One region of the Streptomyces sp. NBC_00996 genome, then DNA from elsewhere that is predicted to be linked to it. Evidence: riboswitches for the same ligand, from Rfam matches in the RefSeq annotation. Region 1 holds a riboswitch; the other holds the start of a gene.
What was found. A riboswitch is a leader RNA that binds a small molecule or an ion and turns the genes downstream of it on or off. The one in region 1 is predicted to bind cyclic di-AMP.
Positions count from the first base shown of each region.

Region 2: another riboswitch for cyclic di-AMP. It lies ahead of OG390_RS30535 (transglycosylase SLT domain-containing protein); the one in region 1 lies ahead of OG390_RS07060 (NlpC/P60 family protein).

Region 1 is NZ_CP108723.1:1,449,469-1,457,116, forward strand. Features, by position in the region: gene OG390_RS07045 (hypothetical protein) at 1-213, shown strand, start outside; gene OG390_RS07050 (DUF2182 domain-containing protein) at 271-702, shown strand; gene OG390_RS07055 (hypothetical protein) at 750-977, opposite strand; cyclic di-AMP (ydaO/yuaA leader) riboswitch at 1,284-1,443, shown strand; gene OG390_RS07060 (NlpC/P60 family protein) at 1,452-2,609, shown strand; gene OG390_RS07065 (luciferase family protein) at 2,736-3,203, shown strand; partial or broken gene OG390_RS07070 (glucosidase) at 3,230-3,511, opposite strand; gene OG390_RS07075 (pyruvate carboxylase) at 3,639-7,013, opposite strand; partial or broken gene OG390_RS07080 (3-phenylpropionate dioxygenase) at 7,244-7,419, shown strand; gene OG390_RS07085 (hypothetical protein) at 7,438-7,648, opposite strand, start outside.
Region 2 is NZ_CP108723.1:6,476,087-6,483,734, forward strand. Features, by position in the region: gene OG390_RS30525 (FAD-dependent oxidoreductase) at 1-141, shown strand, start outside; gene OG390_RS30530 (HAD family hydrolase) at 450-1,289, shown strand; gene OG390_RS30535 (transglycosylase SLT domain-containing protein) at 1,283-2,038, opposite strand; cyclic di-AMP (ydaO/yuaA leader) riboswitch at 2,042-2,229, opposite strand; gene OG390_RS30540 (hypothetical protein) at 2,468-2,797, opposite strand; gene OG390_RS30545 (CocE/NonD family hydrolase) at 2,908-4,905, opposite strand; partial or broken gene OG390_RS30550 (hypothetical protein) at 5,033-5,548, opposite strand; gene OG390_RS30555 (polyprenyl synthetase family protein) at 5,786-6,796, shown strand; gene OG390_RS30560 (hypothetical protein) at 7,108-7,620, opposite strand.

The DNA of each region.
Region 1 (7,648 bases):
CTCGTAGTGGAGCAGGCCCACGGCATGGAGCCGGGGCCGGGAACGATGGGCCTCGATCTTGCGCCGTTCCTCCTGCTCTGGGTGATCATGATGATCGCCATGATGGTCCAGTCCGTGGCGCCGATGGCCATCACCTGGGCCCGGCCATCGGCTGTCAGTCCTCCGGGGCGGCCCGCGCGGCCCGGATCACCCAGTTCGTGGGCGGATACCTGATCGCGTGGGCGGCATTCGGCCTCGTCGTGTACGGGATCCTCGTCGCGACCGGCGATCTTGTCGACAGCCACCCCCGAAGCCGGGCGCTGGATCGGCGCCGGGGCCTTCCTGCTGGCCGGACTCCACCAGTTCAGTCCGCTGAAGAACATCTGCCTGCGCCACTGCCGAAGCCCCGCGGGTCAGCTCGTGTGCCATGGCGGCTACCGGCCGGGCGCCCGTGACCTGCGCGTCGGGGTCCACCATGGGCTCTACTGCGTAGGCTGCTGCTGGGGGCTCATGATCGTCCTCATCCCGCTGGGCACGATGAACATCGCGGCGATGGCCGCACTCACGGTCGTCATCTTCATGGAGAAGCTGTGGCGACTCGGACCGGCATTCAGCACCGCGGTGGGCGTGGCGTTCCTGGTCCTGGCCGCACGGGCTCCGTTCCAGAGCTGGCTGCTGCCAGGACTGCAACCCTCCGGGCCGTCGAGGCAGCCGATGGCGTGACCGCGCATCTCATGCCGTGAGTCGCGGTCGCATGCCGAGCCGAACTGTCATGCGCCGTTGGCGTCCTGAGCCGGGCGACGGGCTCGGAGCAGGCGGACCATCGTGTACACACGCAAGGCGGTGAATGCGAGCACGGCGATGCCGAGCGCGGCCATGAGTGGTTCCCCGTCCCTGGCGACCGCGTAGAAAAGAAAGCCGGTGAAGGGGATGCCGAGCGCGACGAAGAGGGGTTCGCGGACCCAGAACGGCAGGAGGTTGATGAGCACTCCGAGCATTCGGTCACTTCATCAGGCCCATGCCGGCGTGCGCTGTGATGGAGCCCACAGTTCCGGCTGCGAGATCAACTGCGCGACCCGCAGACAGCGGACCAGGTCAGCGCGTACGACCGGGATCGCAGTCGAGCTGTTCACCCCCGGTCACGCCAACCGCTCGGGCCGGGGCGGCCAGTACAGCGAAGGTCACAAATACATATCGGACACTTCGCACTTCAACCTTCACGCGAGGCGCACAAATTGGCTAGGTTGACCGGCGGACCGCACGACTGCCTCCGGCGAACCTCGCCGGATCGCGCGGCCTCCGCCGAGTCCGGTGCGCCCCCGTGGCAGCCGGGGCCGGGGACCCGACCGACTTTGGGGTGAATCGGCCCAACTGCCCAGCAGGGCAAGGGCCGTAGGGCATGCCTTCCGCGAACCGTCACCCGAACCCGACAGTCGACTCGGTAGGCGGAATACGGAAGGAGTGCGTCCCCCATGGCTCCCGACGCCACGCCGCCCGCAGCGGACGGACCGAGCCGCGAAGAGGTCCGACAGCGGATCAGCAGCCTCTACGACCAGGCCGAGACCGCCACCGGGAACTACAACGCCACCCGCGCGATGTCCACGGGAACGCGCAGGAGCGTCAACCCTGCGCTCGACAGCGGGCGCAGGCCCAGGGATCCCGCCCTCGACGACGTCACCAGGCAATGGTTCGACGTGTCGCGCGCGCAGTTGGGGCCGACCGTCCCGGCGAGGCTGCCGGCCGACAGGATGCCGAAGCGCCCGGGTGAGGCACGGCCCACACGTCCGGCGGAACGTCCGGCGGACGGGCTCGCGCGCCGTGGGCTGGAGTGGGCCGCCCGGCCCGTCCCGGAGTTGACCGCCGGGCCTGTCGCCGGGGTGACTGCCGATCCGGTGGCGGAGTTGACCTCCGGGGCCGTCGCGGCGCTGCCGGCCGCGCCACGGACACGGCAGGAAGTCGCCAGGGCCCTGCCGGCACCCGCCGCGGAACCGCGTCGGCCCTCGGCCTCGTTGAAGACTTCCAAGGAGCAGATCCAGCAGAAGCTCGCGGTGGCCCGCGAGTTGCTCTCCCGGCACACCCCGCAGCTGACGGCACCCGTCCCGGCGATCGAATCCCGGCCGGCGAAAGATTCCTGGCGTGCCTACGAGCAAACGACTCCTCTCCGGCCCGAAGAGGAGTGGCAGCCGCAGCAATCGGCCGCTCTCGGCACCACCACGTCCATCGCCGCGGTCGTGCCCATCGGCGTGGACAGCGCCTCGGACACCGGGTACGACAGCAAAGCCGCGAAGGTACTCGCCTTCGCCCGTGGACAGATCGGCAGGCCATGTGTCTGGGGCGCGTCCGGACCGGGCTCGTACGACTGCTCGGGCCTCACCCAGGCCGCCTGGAGAACCGCAGGGGCCGCACTCCCGCGCACCGCGCGCGATCAGGCGACCGTCGGTACGGCCATCCCCCTCGCCGACATCCGGCCCGGCGACCTGATCTTCTTCTACGGCGACATCAGCCACGTCGGGCTCTACATCGGCGACGGCATGATGATCCACGCGCCGAGCCCGGGGGCATACGTGCGCGAGGAGTCGATCTTCTACGCCGCAGCCTCGGCGATCCACAGCGCGGCGCGGCCCGCGTGAGCCCTGCGGCCTCGGTGCGCGGGGCTGCTCAGTGATCGTGAGAGGCACGGAACAGCCGGCCGGCTGACCAAGCAGAGAGTGAAGAGGGGTAGTTGGCAGGGTGAATAGTGCGCGACCATGGTGCGCATGACCGTGGCCGATCGCGCCATGACCCAACTGGAGTCATGGCCGAACCTGATAAGTGGCTCACCCCGATGCGCCGCAGGGCGCGCCTTCGGGACGTCGGGGCACGACATCGTCCACTTCCACTCCGACGACGCCGCGGACCTGCATCTCACGCATGCGGCCGTCCATCGGCTGCTCCCGCACCTGCAGCACAGCACCGCTGTGCGGGTGCACCCCGGCTCGTCGTGGATCACCGTGCTGCTGGACTGCGACGCCGATGTGGCGCTCCTGCTCACGCTGATCAGCGTCGCTCTCAAGGAGCACGACAGGGCCGGAGGCGACCCGCTTCCCGAGGGACCCTCGACGTTCTGCGACTGGCAGCCTCAGGCGGTTCCCCCGCCACGTGCGGGAGCCTCCGCGGCCCTCCGCCACCGTCGGGTTCCGGCCGCGTGGAAGGCAGTCGGCCGGTTCATCCCCCACGGCCGCTGACGCGGCTACGGACCCACTGGCACGGCGACAACGTCGCGACCGTTCCACAGGGCCAGTGCGAAGCACAGCCGCTGCTTGTCGTCGCTGACGCCCGCGATGCCGTCCTCGCCCCAGCGGTAGGCGCGGGAGCGGGCCTGGTCATGGGTGAAGTACGACCAGGCCTCGCCGTCCGGGCTGTAGTCCTCCCGGACGGTCCCCCACTGGCGCTCGCTCAGATACGGGCCCCAGCGACGCCAGGGCACCCCGGAATCGTCGGCCTCGGCCAGCCGCCGACGCTCGGCGTCCGGTGTGCCACCGCTCGTCCCCATCGCCCGCCCTCCTCACGATCCGGCACATTCCCCCAGACTCGGGCGTCTCGGACGCGACGGCAATGGCTGTGCGCCGGTCAGGTCGGGGTACAGCCTCGGCTGTTCGACGACCGGCGCGAACCACGGCTCAGGCGATCTCGACCAGGAGATCGCCGCCCTCCACCTGCTGGATCTTGTTGATGGCGAGCCGGGACACCTTTCCGGCCTTCGGGGCGGTGATCGCGGCCTCCATCTTCATCGCCTCGATGGTGGCCACCACGGCGCCTTCCGCCACTTCGTCGCCCTCGGCCACCGCGAGCGTCACCACTCCGGCGAACGGCGCTGCCACCTGGCCGGGGTTGGCCCGGTCGGCCTTCTCGGTCGGCGGAACCTCGGAGGCCGCCGCGGTGTCGCGTACCTGGATCGGCCGCAGTTGGCCGTTCAGGGTGGACATCACGGTGCGCATGCCACGTTCGTCCGCCTCGCCGACGGCCTGCAGTTCGATGAGCAGCCGTACGCCGGGCTCCAGATCGACGGCGTACTCCTTCGCGGGGCGCAGCCCGTAGAAGAAGTCCTTGCTGTCCAGCACGCTGGTGTCGCCGAAGGTCTGACGGTGTGTGTCGAAGTCGCGCGACGGCCCGGGGAACAGCAGGCGGTTGAGCGTCGCGCGCCGCTCCTTCACCAGTCCCGTACGGTCCTCCGGTGTCAGCTCCTGCACGGGCTTGGGGTCGGCGCGGCCCGCCAGCGCCTTGGTGCGGAACGGCTCCGGCCACCCGCCGGGCGGATTGCCCAACTCACCGCGCAGGAAGCCGATCACAGAGTCGGGGATGTCGAACTTGTCCGGCATCGCCTCGAAGTCCTGCGGCGTCACTCCGGCGCCGACCAGATGCAGGGCCAGATCGCCGACCACCTTGGACGACGGGGTGACCTTCACCAGACGCCCGAGGATCCGGTCGGCAGCGGCGTACATCGCCTCGATCTCCTCGAAGCGGTCCCCCAGGCCGAGTGCGATGGCCTGGGTGCGCAGGTTGGAGAGCTGCCCGCCGGGGATTTCGTGGTGGTAGACGCGCCCGGTCGGCGAGGCCAAGCCGGCCTCGAACGGTGCGTAGATCCTGCGGACACTCTCCCAGTACGGCTCCAGGTCCCCGACCGCCTTCAGGTCAAGGCCGGTCGGCCGGTCGGAGTAGTCGGTCGCCGCCACGATCGCCGACAGCGACGGCTGCGACGTGGTGCCCGCCATGGACGCAACCGCGCCGTCCACCGCGTCCGCTCCGGCCTGGATCGCCGCGAGGTAGGTGGCGAGCTGGCCTCCGGCGGTGTCATGGGTGTGGACGTGCACCGGCAGGTCGAACTCGCGGCGCAGGGCCGACACGAGAGTCGCGGCGGCCGGGGCGCGCAGCAGCCCCGCCATGTCCTTGACGGCCAGGACGTGGGCGCCGGCGGCCACGATCTGTTCGGCCAGCCGGAGGTAGTAGTCCAGGGTGTACAGCCGCTCGGACGGGTCGGAGAGGTCCGCGGTGTAGCAGAGCGCGACCTCGGCGACCGCCGTTCCGGTCCCTCGCACGGCGTCGATGGCGGGCCTCATCTGCTCGACGTCGTTGAGGGCGTCGAAGATGCGGAAGATGTCGATGCCGGTGGCCGCCGCCTCCTGCACGAAGGCGTCGGTCACCTCGGTCGGGTAGGGGGTGTAGCCCACGGTGTTGCGGCCGCGCAGCAGCATCTGCAGGCAGAGGTTGGGTACGGCTTCGCGGAGTGCGGCCAGCCGCTCCCAGGGGTCCTCCGCGAGGAAGCGCAGTGCGACGTCGTACGTGGCGCCGCCCCAGCACTCGAGAGACAGCAGTTGCGGCAGGGTCCGCGCCACCACGGGGGCGACGGCGAGCATGTCCTTGGTGCGGACCCGGGTGGCGAGCAGCGACTGGTGGGCGTCCCGGAACGTGGTGTCGGTGACGCCGATGGTCGGGGCCTCGCGCAGCCATCGGGCGAAGCCCTCCGGGCCGAGCTCGGCGAGCCGCTGCCGGGAACCGGCGGGCGGTTCGGCGGTGGGCACGGGCGGCAATTTGGTGGTCGGGTCGATCAGGTCGGGCCGCTCGCCGTGGGGCCTGTTCACGGTCACGTCGGCGAGGTACGTGAGCAGCTTCGTGCCGCGGTCGGCGGAGTGCCGTGCGGTGAGCAGGTGCGGCCGCTCCTCGATGAACGACGTCGTGACCTGTCCGGCCTGGAAGTCCGGGTCGTCCAGCACGGCTTGCAGGAACGGGATGTTGGTGGCCACGCCGCGGATGCGGAACTCGGCCACGGCACGCCGGGCGCGGCCGATCGCGGTCTTGAAGTCGCGGCCCCGGCAGGTGAGCTTGACCAGCATGGAGTCGAAGTGCGCGCTGATCTCCGTACCGGCGTGGGTGGTGCCGCCGTCCAGCCGGATGCCCGACCCGCCCGGCGAGCGGTAGGCGCTGATCCTGCCGGTGTCCGGACGGAAGCCGTTGGCCGGGTCCTCGGTGGTGATCCGGCATTGCAGCGCGGCGCCCCGCACGGTGACGGTCTCCTGCGCGAGGCCCAGGTCGGCCAGCGTCTCGCCGGCGGCGATCCGCAGCTGTGCCTGCACGAGGTCGACGTCGGTGACCTCCTCGGTCACCGTGTGCTCGACCTGGATGCGCGGGTTCATCTCGATGAAGACGTGGTTCCCGTCGCGGTCGACCAGGAACTCCACGGTGCCCGCGTTGCGGTAGCCGATCTGCCGGGCGAACCTCACCGCGTCCGCGCACATCCGCTCGCGCAGCGCCGGGTCCAGGTTGGGCGCGGGCGCCAGCTCGATCACCTTCTGGTGGCGGCGCTGCACCGAGCAGTCGCGCTCGAAAAGGTGAATGACGTTGCCGCTCCCGTCGGCGAGGATCTGCACCTCGATGTGGCGGGGTTCGATGACGGCCTTCTCCAGGAAGACGGTCGGGTCGCCGAACGCGGACGCGGCCTCACGCGCCGCCGCCTCGATGGACTCCCGCAGCAGGGCGGGATCCTCGACGCGGCGCATGCCGCGCCCTCCGCCGCCGGCGACCGCCTTGACGAACACGGGAAAGCCGATGTCCTCGGCGGCACGGACGAGTTCGTCCAGGTCGGTGGAGGGCGCCGAGGAGCCGAGCACCGGTACGCCGGCCGCGCGCGCGGCGGCCACCGCGCGCGCCTTGTTCCCGGTCAGCTCAAGGGTTTCTGCGCTCGGCCCGACGAACGTGATGCCCGCCTCCTCGCACGCACGCGCCAGATCGGGGTTCTCGGACAGGAACCCGTAGCCCGGGTACACGGCGTCCGCACCGGCCCGACGCGCCGCACGGACGATCTCCTCGACGGAGAGGTAAGCCCGCACGGGGTGACCTGGCTGACCGATCTCATAAGCCTCGTCGGCCTTCAGCCGGTGCAGCGAATTGCGGTCCTCGTGCGGGAAGACGGCGACGGTTCGCGCGCCCAGCTCATAGCCGGCGCGGAACGCGCGAATCGCGATCTCACCACGGTTGGCGACCAGCACCTTGCGGAACATGCACAATCCCTTCAGCCTGCCGGTGACGAGGACCATGGTGTCGGTGACGCCTCCGCCGCGCCATGTGAGCCGGGCCACTCACCCTGTGGCATTGCGCCACAGGCTCCAGGCGAGCCCCAGTCCCGCGAGGGCGATCGCGACCCGTAGCGGCGTCTCGGGCAGCCGTCGCACGAGCGCCGGCCCCGTCCAGGTGTCCAGGAAGCAGCCGAGGCCGAGCGCGGCGGGGCCGGCAGCGTGACACCTGGCGCTTCCTCTGCAGGACGCTCATCGAGAAACGCCATGGGCACGTCCTCGAGCAGGACCGGGTGATGCTCGAGTCCATGCCCGCGGACGCCGACCAGCAGGAGTGGTCCGTCTGCGCCTTCTCTACCGGGCGCAGGCCGAAGCGCAGGCGTCCACAGGATGACCGTCCCCCGTTGCGCTGTCAGTGCAGGATGTTGACTGCCCGGGCGACCACCAGGACCACGGTCACCAGGGAGACCGAGGACTGCAGCATCATCAGCATCTTGGCCCAGCGCGACAGCGGCATCACGTCGGTCGGGCTGAAGGCGGTGGAGTTGGTGAACGACAGGTACAGGTAGTCCAGGAAGGCCGGCTCCCAGTCCGGCGGCGCGGCCTCCGGGCTCTGCATCTGC
Region 2 (7,648 bases), 5.0 Mb from region 1:
GGGTATCGGTCGTCCGTGCCCGGGTTGTACTTCACGGGGTTGCCGGCGGCGGCCTCGTACGGGACGGTGATGCGGTTCGTGTGCGGGACGGAGTTCGCTTCACCGCGGCTGGCCAAGCACTTGGTGGCTGCGCACGGGTGAGTCGGGGGCAGGGGGCGCCCTTGCCGATGGGTGCGCCCCCTGACCGTCGCATCACATCGGTGCGGCTCGGGGCCCTCGTCCCGCCCGCGGCTCGCGGCAGGCCAACTCCGCATCTTGGAACGGCCGTTGGACGTCGACATGGTGGCCTGCGTCGGTGTGGACGGGAGTGGAACACCCACGGCCGGTACGGCCGATAAGGCCCGTACCGCCCATACCGTCCGTGCGGTGAACGGCGTTGCTGACGGGATACCGGACGTCGTCCGGTTCACGCCGGGCCGATGAGACGTTCGATCCGTATTCTTCGGATCATGGCCGCTCCGACTGCATATTCACTCATCGCCACTGACCTGGACGGAACGCTGCTGCGCGGCGACGACACACTCTCCGACCGGTCGCGCGCCGCGTTGGCGAGAGCCACGGCCGAGGGTGCCCAGCATCTGGTGGTGACGGGACGGCCGGCGCCGAGGGTCCGACCGCTGCTGGACGAACTCGGCGGCCAGGGACTGGCGGTGTGCGGGCAGGGGGCGCAGTTGTACGACGCCGGGGCGCACCGTCTGCTGTGGTCGGTGACCCTGGACAGGGAGCTGGCGGAAACCGCGCTCGGCAAGATCGAAGCGGAGGTCGGGCTGCTCTACGCGGCGGTGGACCAGGACGGTGTGGACGGCCTGACGCTCATCGAGCCGGGATATGTCATGCCGCATCCGACGCTGCCGGCCGTGCGGGTGCCGCGCCGCGACGACCTCTGGTCGGAGCCCATCAGCAAGGTGCTGCTCCGTCACCCTTCGCTGTCCGACGACGAGTTGGCGTCGGCGGCGCGGGGAGTGGTCGGTTCGCTGGCGACGGTCACCATGTCGGGGCCGGGTACCGTCGAACTCCAGCCATGCGGCGTGACCAAGGCGACGGGGCTCGCCCTCGCCGCCGCCCACCTCGGTCTCAGCCCCGCCACCACCCTCGCCTTCGGCGACATGCCCAACGACATCCCCATGTTCGACTGGGCCGCCCATGGCGTCGCCATGGCCAACGCCCACCCGGAGCTGAAGACGGTGGCCGACGAGGTGACCCTGTCGAACGAGGAGGATGGGATCGCGGTGGTGCTGGAGCGGCTCTTCGGGGCCCAGGGGAGGGCCCGCGAGAGCGTGGCTCAGTAGGCGCCGTTGACGTTGTCGATCGAGCCGTACTTCGCCGCCGCGTAGTTGCAGGCGGCCGTGATGTTCGCGACCGGGTCGTAGGGGTCCATCGAGGTGCCGGGGACGTGGTACGCCTTGAAGGTCGGGTCGATGACCTGGAGGAGGCCCTTGGACGGGATGCCGGCAGCGGCGTTGGAGTCCCAGTTGTTGATGGCTCGGGGGTTGCCGGAGGACTCGCGCATGACGTTGCGGTGGATGCCGTTGTAGGTGCCTGGAATGTGCGCCTTGCCCATGATGTCCAGTGACTGCTTGATCCAGCCGTCCAGATTGTTGGCGTATGTCTTCGTGGAGGCGGGGGCGGCCGGCGTCGCGGACGTGGTGCTCGCCTTGGGCGCCGAGCCCAGCTTCACGGTCTTCGTGCCCACCGTCAGCGTCAGGCCCGGGGGGAGGATCGCCGGGTTCGCACCGATCACCGCGCGGTTGGCGTCGTACAGCTTCTGCCAGCCGCCGCTCTGCGGGTACTTCTGCGCGATCTTGGACAGGGTGTCGCCCGCGACCACCTTGTAGGTGACGAGCTGGACGTCGGAGATCGTGACTGTGGCGGCCTTTGTGGCCTGCGTCACCTGCGTCACCTGCGTCGGCTGGGCGGCGTGCGCGCCGGTCGCGCACACAAGGGGGAGTGTGAGCGCGACTCCGCCCGTGCCTGCGGCGATCATGCTGCGGATGAGCGGGTTGGGCTTGGGGTGGCAGTGCTGGCCTCGTGCGGGCATGACGACCTTCCTCTCCGGCGCCTGCGAGGTGAGCTGTCGGGTTCGGGCGGGAGGTGCCCGGCCGCGTGGGGGCGCGGCTTTACCCCAAGCCGTTCCGGTGTCCGGATCGGCGGCTTACCTGGGTCCCCCGCTCCTGCCGTGCGTGGGTGGGTGGGTTTCCGAGCGGCGGCAGGATTCGGCGATCCGCTCGGATCGGGGCGAACGTATGCGAGAGCACATGTCGGGAACAAGCCCCGAATTCATGGCTCTGTCCGCTTTAACCTCGAAAAAGGAAGGGATGAAATGCCCGATTATTGCGGAATGTGATCCTCAACTTGCCTTTCGCGAAGGGGGAATCGAGGTCAGGAGGTGTGACGCCGGGGCAAGTCGGACGTGACTCAATTCACGCGACCAAGGCGCATCAAAGCGGCAATGCTTTTAATTCGGACATTACGCTTCGAGAGTCCAGGCCGGGGAATGCCGGTGAGGAGCCGGGCGCACTTCCCACACGCAGAGGCCCGTGTCGCGGTCGTCGTCGGGGAGGCGGCCCGCGTTGGGCTTGAAGTAGAGGCCGTAGTCCCAGTATTCGGGGAGTTCGTGGCACATCAGGTCGGGGTACGGCCCGAACTTCCGTCCCTGGTATGCCCAGTTGATCCTCGCGACGGCTTCCGCCCGTGAGATCCCGAAGCGCGTGACCATCTCGTGGGCCATCTCGCGGAAGTACGCGAGCATGCCCTCGTCGAGGTCCATCAGGAATTCCTCGGTCCGTGTCTGCGCCATGGGCTCAGGGTTCCCTACGGCGCCCCGGCCCTCTAGAGCCTGTCGTCGAACTCCCGTCGTCCGCCCGGAGGGCGGGCGCCGCGGGGCAGGCGGGAGTTCGACGGCAGGGCCTAGCCCGCCGTTCGGGGGATCCGCTTCTCCCAGGTGCGGTGGAAGACCACCTCGTCGCCGTCCTTGCAGATGACCTCGTTGGAGGTGATGAAGTCCTCCGCGTCACAGGTGATTTCGGAGGTCGTCGAGATACGCGCGTCCCAGGGCAGGTCCGGGCGGTGCAGGCGGATCGACCACGTCGAGCGGGCGCGAGCGGAGAGGGGGTGGAAGTCGTTGATGGTGTACGTCTCCAGCGCGTTCTCGGTGAATTCGAGGCCGTCGGGGTAGACGCGGGTGCCGCCGTAACGTGGGTCGACCTCCAGGCGCCAGGCGCTGGCGGCCACGTCGCGAACCACCAGGCGTTCCGGGCGGGGTTCGTCCAGCGTCGTCGGGACGATGACCCCGAGCGGTTCGGACTGCTCCGGTTCCTCGAACGTGATGGAGGGCGTCGACTCCCGTGTCCTTACCGGGAGTTCCAGCAGGCTGCCCGTCGGGTCCAGGGTGAAACCGACCTCCGAGCCCGGCTGCGGCCAGATCCAGGGCCAGTACGCGGAGGAGACGGCGAGGCGGATGCGATGGCCCGGCGGGAACGCGTAGCCGATGCCGTTCAGGTCGAAAACCACCTCCTCCGTAGCACCAGGCTTCCAGGGAATTGCCTGTTCGCGGCCATGACGCTTTGCCAGGTTCAGTACACCCCGGGTGACGAGTGTCGAGGCTCCGTGGGGGGCCACATCACACAGGCGGGCGATCACCTGACCCCGGGGAACCGAGGACGTCAGCCGCAGCCGGACTCTCGGACGGCCCAGAACCCAGGTCTCCTCCGGTACTTCGAATTCGAAGCAGGCGGATCTCGCGTCCTCCTCCCGTTGGTCCGGGGGCAGGTCCGCGTCGTTCCCGAGAGGGAAGAAGCGGCCCGCGTCCGCCCCCGTGTGCTGGGGAGAGCGGATCACCACCGGGTCGCCCTGGAGGGCGTACGAGACAGGGGTGACGGAGGGGGAGGGCCAGGCCGGGTCGCCCACCCAGCGGCCGGGGAGCTCCGGGTACATCGTCGCCGGGAGGTGCGCGTCCATCACGTACGAGCGCAGGACGGGGGTGGACAGGGCGCCCGTGTCCTTGTCCCGGAGCCAGAGGTCCCACCAGCGCAGGGTCTCCTGGAGGAAACCGATCGCCGGGCCGGGCGGCAGGCCGCGGTCGGGGTACTGGTGCGACCAGGGACCGATCAGGCCGCGTACGCGATCTCGCGGAAGGTGTTCCACCAGCCGCAGCACCGTGTCGCGGTACGGGTCGTGCCAGCCGCCGACCGCGAGGACCGCCGCCCGGATCGCGCCATAGTCCTCGCGGACGCTGCCGTGCCGCCAGTACGCGTCCCGGGTCTGGTGGGACAGCCAGGTATGGATGAGCGGGTCCACCGCCTGCAGGCGTTTCACCCACATGTCGCGCCACATCACCTGGCCCACGTGCACCGGGTCGGGCGGGCGGGAGGCGAAGGCGAGCATGGTGGCCGCCCAGGCGTGCATGTCGACGGCGAGGACGGAACCTCCCATGTAGTGCACGTCGTTGTCATAGCGATCGTCCGTCGAGCAGACCGTGACGATCGCCTTGAGCGGCTCGGGTGCGAGGGCCGCGATCCGGAGGGAGTTGAAGCCGCCCCAGGAGATACCGAACATGCCGACCTTGCCGGTGCACCAGGGCTGGGACGCGAGCCAGTTGACGACCTCCACCCCGTCGGCCAGCTCCACCTCCGAGTACTCGTCCGTCGGCAGCCCCTCCGAGTTGCCGTGGCCGCGGACGTCCACCCGGACCGAGGCGTAGCCGTGGCCTGCGTACCAGGGATGGCGTTGCCAGTCGCGGGGCGCGGTCCAGTCCGTGAGGCGGCACGGGAGGTATTCGAGGAGGACGGGCACGGGCTCGTCGGTCAGCGGGCGCCAGACGCGGGCGTAGAGGCGGGTGCCGTCCGGAAGCGGGATCCAGAGGTCTTCGTGAGTGGTCTCGTACGGGAAGGACGTACGGATGTGCATGAGTGTCACCCCAGTGGCTTCAGTGGACCGGGTGCATCGTGCTGCGCGGCCAGGGGGCGAGGGCCGTCACGGCCGGGCCCGAGGCGTTGGCGATCGTGCCGTTCACGCCGAAGCGCGCTGTCGGCCGTCCGGCGGCGGCGCGGAGCACCGCGAGTGCGGCGGCCGCCGGCAGCCCCAGGACGATCGGGCGGACCGCGCGGCGCATCGTGCCGGGCCCGAGGGCGGGCTCCGCCGCGTGTCCGCGTCCGGCCGGGTGACGGCGGCCCGCCACGCACGGGGGGAGACCGAACATCATTCCGATGGCCGCCGCCGAGAATCCCCCGTCGTCGTCGGTGAGCCGGCCGCCGGCGACCGAGGCCAGGTGGGTGAGCGTTCCGTACGCCGCCGACACGGGCGCCGTCGTGCCCGTGCCCACGCTCATGCCGCCGTGGGTGACGGTGGCGCAGAGGCAGAGAATCAGGATCGGGATCGCCTGCATGCCGAGGAACGAGAGGCGCTCCGGGACCTTCGGGCCGGAGAGGGCCGGCAGGCCCCTGGGCCCGCCGAAGAAGGCCTGGTCGTCACCCGGCGGCTCCCGGCTGCCGGGGGCGTTCTCGACGGCGCTTCGGGACACGGTGGGGTCCCTCCGGATGGGGCGTGGCATGTCCGGTCGTATCAGCTGATCAAGAACATACCGCCCGTAATCCGATATCGCCCGGGCGAGCGGGGTACCTGCTGCTGGAGCGAAGTCGGGCGGGGGGACGGTGGGCGCTCGTGGTGATCGAAACGTGACCGGATACGCTGACTTGAGTGATGGCAGCGACACATCGACAAACCGTGTCATCGACCGAATGATCGACCGAGTTCGCCATGTGATCGTCAGCAGACAGGAGAACCTCTCGTGACCGTCGTCGGGCCGTTCGGGCTGAGCGTGCGGGACCAGGCTCTCGAAGCCGATGTCCAGGCCGGATTGGCGGCTGTGGAGGAGGGCTTGCTCGAAGTCACCAAGAGCGAGGTCCCCTTCATTACGGAGGCCGCGCAGCATCTCCTCCGGGCCGGTGGCAAGCGGTTCCGTCCGCTGCTCGTGATGCTCGCCGCGCAGTTCGGTGATCCGTACGCGCCAGGTATCGTGCCCTCCGCCGTGGTCGTCGAGCTGACCCATCTCGCCACGCTGTACCACGACGACGTGATGGACGAGGCGGACGCGCGACGCGGGGTGCCCAGCGCGAACACCCGCTGGGGCAACTCGGTGGCCGTCCTCACCGGTGACTTCCTCTTCGCGCGCGCCTCGCACACCCTGGCCGACCTCGGGCCCGAGGCCGTCCGGATCCAGGCCGAGGCGTTCGAACGGCTCGTGACCGGGCAGATCCTGGAGACCGCGGGGCCGCGCGACGGGCGCGACCCGGTCGACCACTACCTGGACGTGCTCAGCGGGAAGACCGGCTCGCTGGTCGCCGTCGCGTGCCGGTTCGGGGCGATGATGTCGGGGGCCGACGAGACGGTCGTGGACGTGTTGACGCAGTACGGGGAGCGGCTGGGTGTCGCCTTCCAGCTCGCGGACGACGTGCTGGACATCGCGTCCGACTCGCACGAGTCCGGGAAGACGCCGGGGACGGATCTGCGCGAGGGGATTCCTACGCTGCCCGTGCTGCGGCTCCGGGAGCGGGCGGAGCGGCTGGGTCTCGCCGAGGACATCGCGCTGTGCGAGCTGCTCGACTCCGACCTGACGGATGACGCCCGACACGCCGAGGCGCTCTCCCGGCTGCGGGTCCACCCTGCGCTGGAGCAGGCTCGGCGGGACACCGTGCGGTACGCGGAGGATGCGCGGGCCGCGCTGGCTCCGCTTCGGGAGTGTGATGCGAAGGCCGCGCTGACGGAGCTTGTCGACGCGGTGGTGCACCGGGCCGGGTGAGGTCTGCGTTCCGGGTGCCCGGCGGTGGGGTTGCCGTCGGGGTGGGGCGCGCGGCCCGCTGCTGTACGGGGTGCCGCTGTGCCCACCTGTGCCGCCCCGGCAGCACGATTGCCCACAACTGGGACGGCTGACGGCACCCGGCGCCCTGGCACCCGGCACCCGGCGCCCTGGCACCCGGCACCCGGCGCCCTGGCACCCGGCGTCCTGGCACCCGGCACCCGGCGTCCTGGCACCCGGCGCCCCGGCACCCGGCGCCCCGGCACCCGGCGCCCTGGCACCCGGCGCGCATGTCTACTGCTGCGGCGGCTGTCTCAGTATCCCGATCCTCCCGTGTTCGTCGCCGGCTCGCCCGACGCCTTCGCTCCCGTGGGTGTCGCCGCGAACCACGTTCCGTCGACTCCCTGGCCGTACGCCTCCTTCGGTTCCTCGTCCTTGCTGTAGCGGTAGAGGGGCCAGCCGGCGAGGGTGAGTTGGGTGGTGCCGTCGGTGCGCTTCACGGTGGAGACGAGGTTCTTGTCGATGCCCTTGGTCGTGATGGCGCCCTGAGCGGTCGCGGCGGGCCAGAGCGTGGCGCACGCGGCGTAGCAGGTGACCTTGGTCGGGTTCGCGGAGTCCGCGTCGAAGCGGTAGAGGACGAAACCCTTGCTGTCGGTCACGACCGTGCCGACGTTCTTGACGTCGGCGGCTGTCAGCGTGGTCCCCGACGCCGTCGAGGTGCCGGCCTTCGTGGCGCCACCGCCGCCGCTCCCTCCGCTCCCGCACCCGGCGAGCGTGAGCGCCACCAGCGCGGTGCCCGTGGCCGCGTAACCAATGATGTGCCGCATGGCGACCCCCTTGGCCGATGCCAATTGC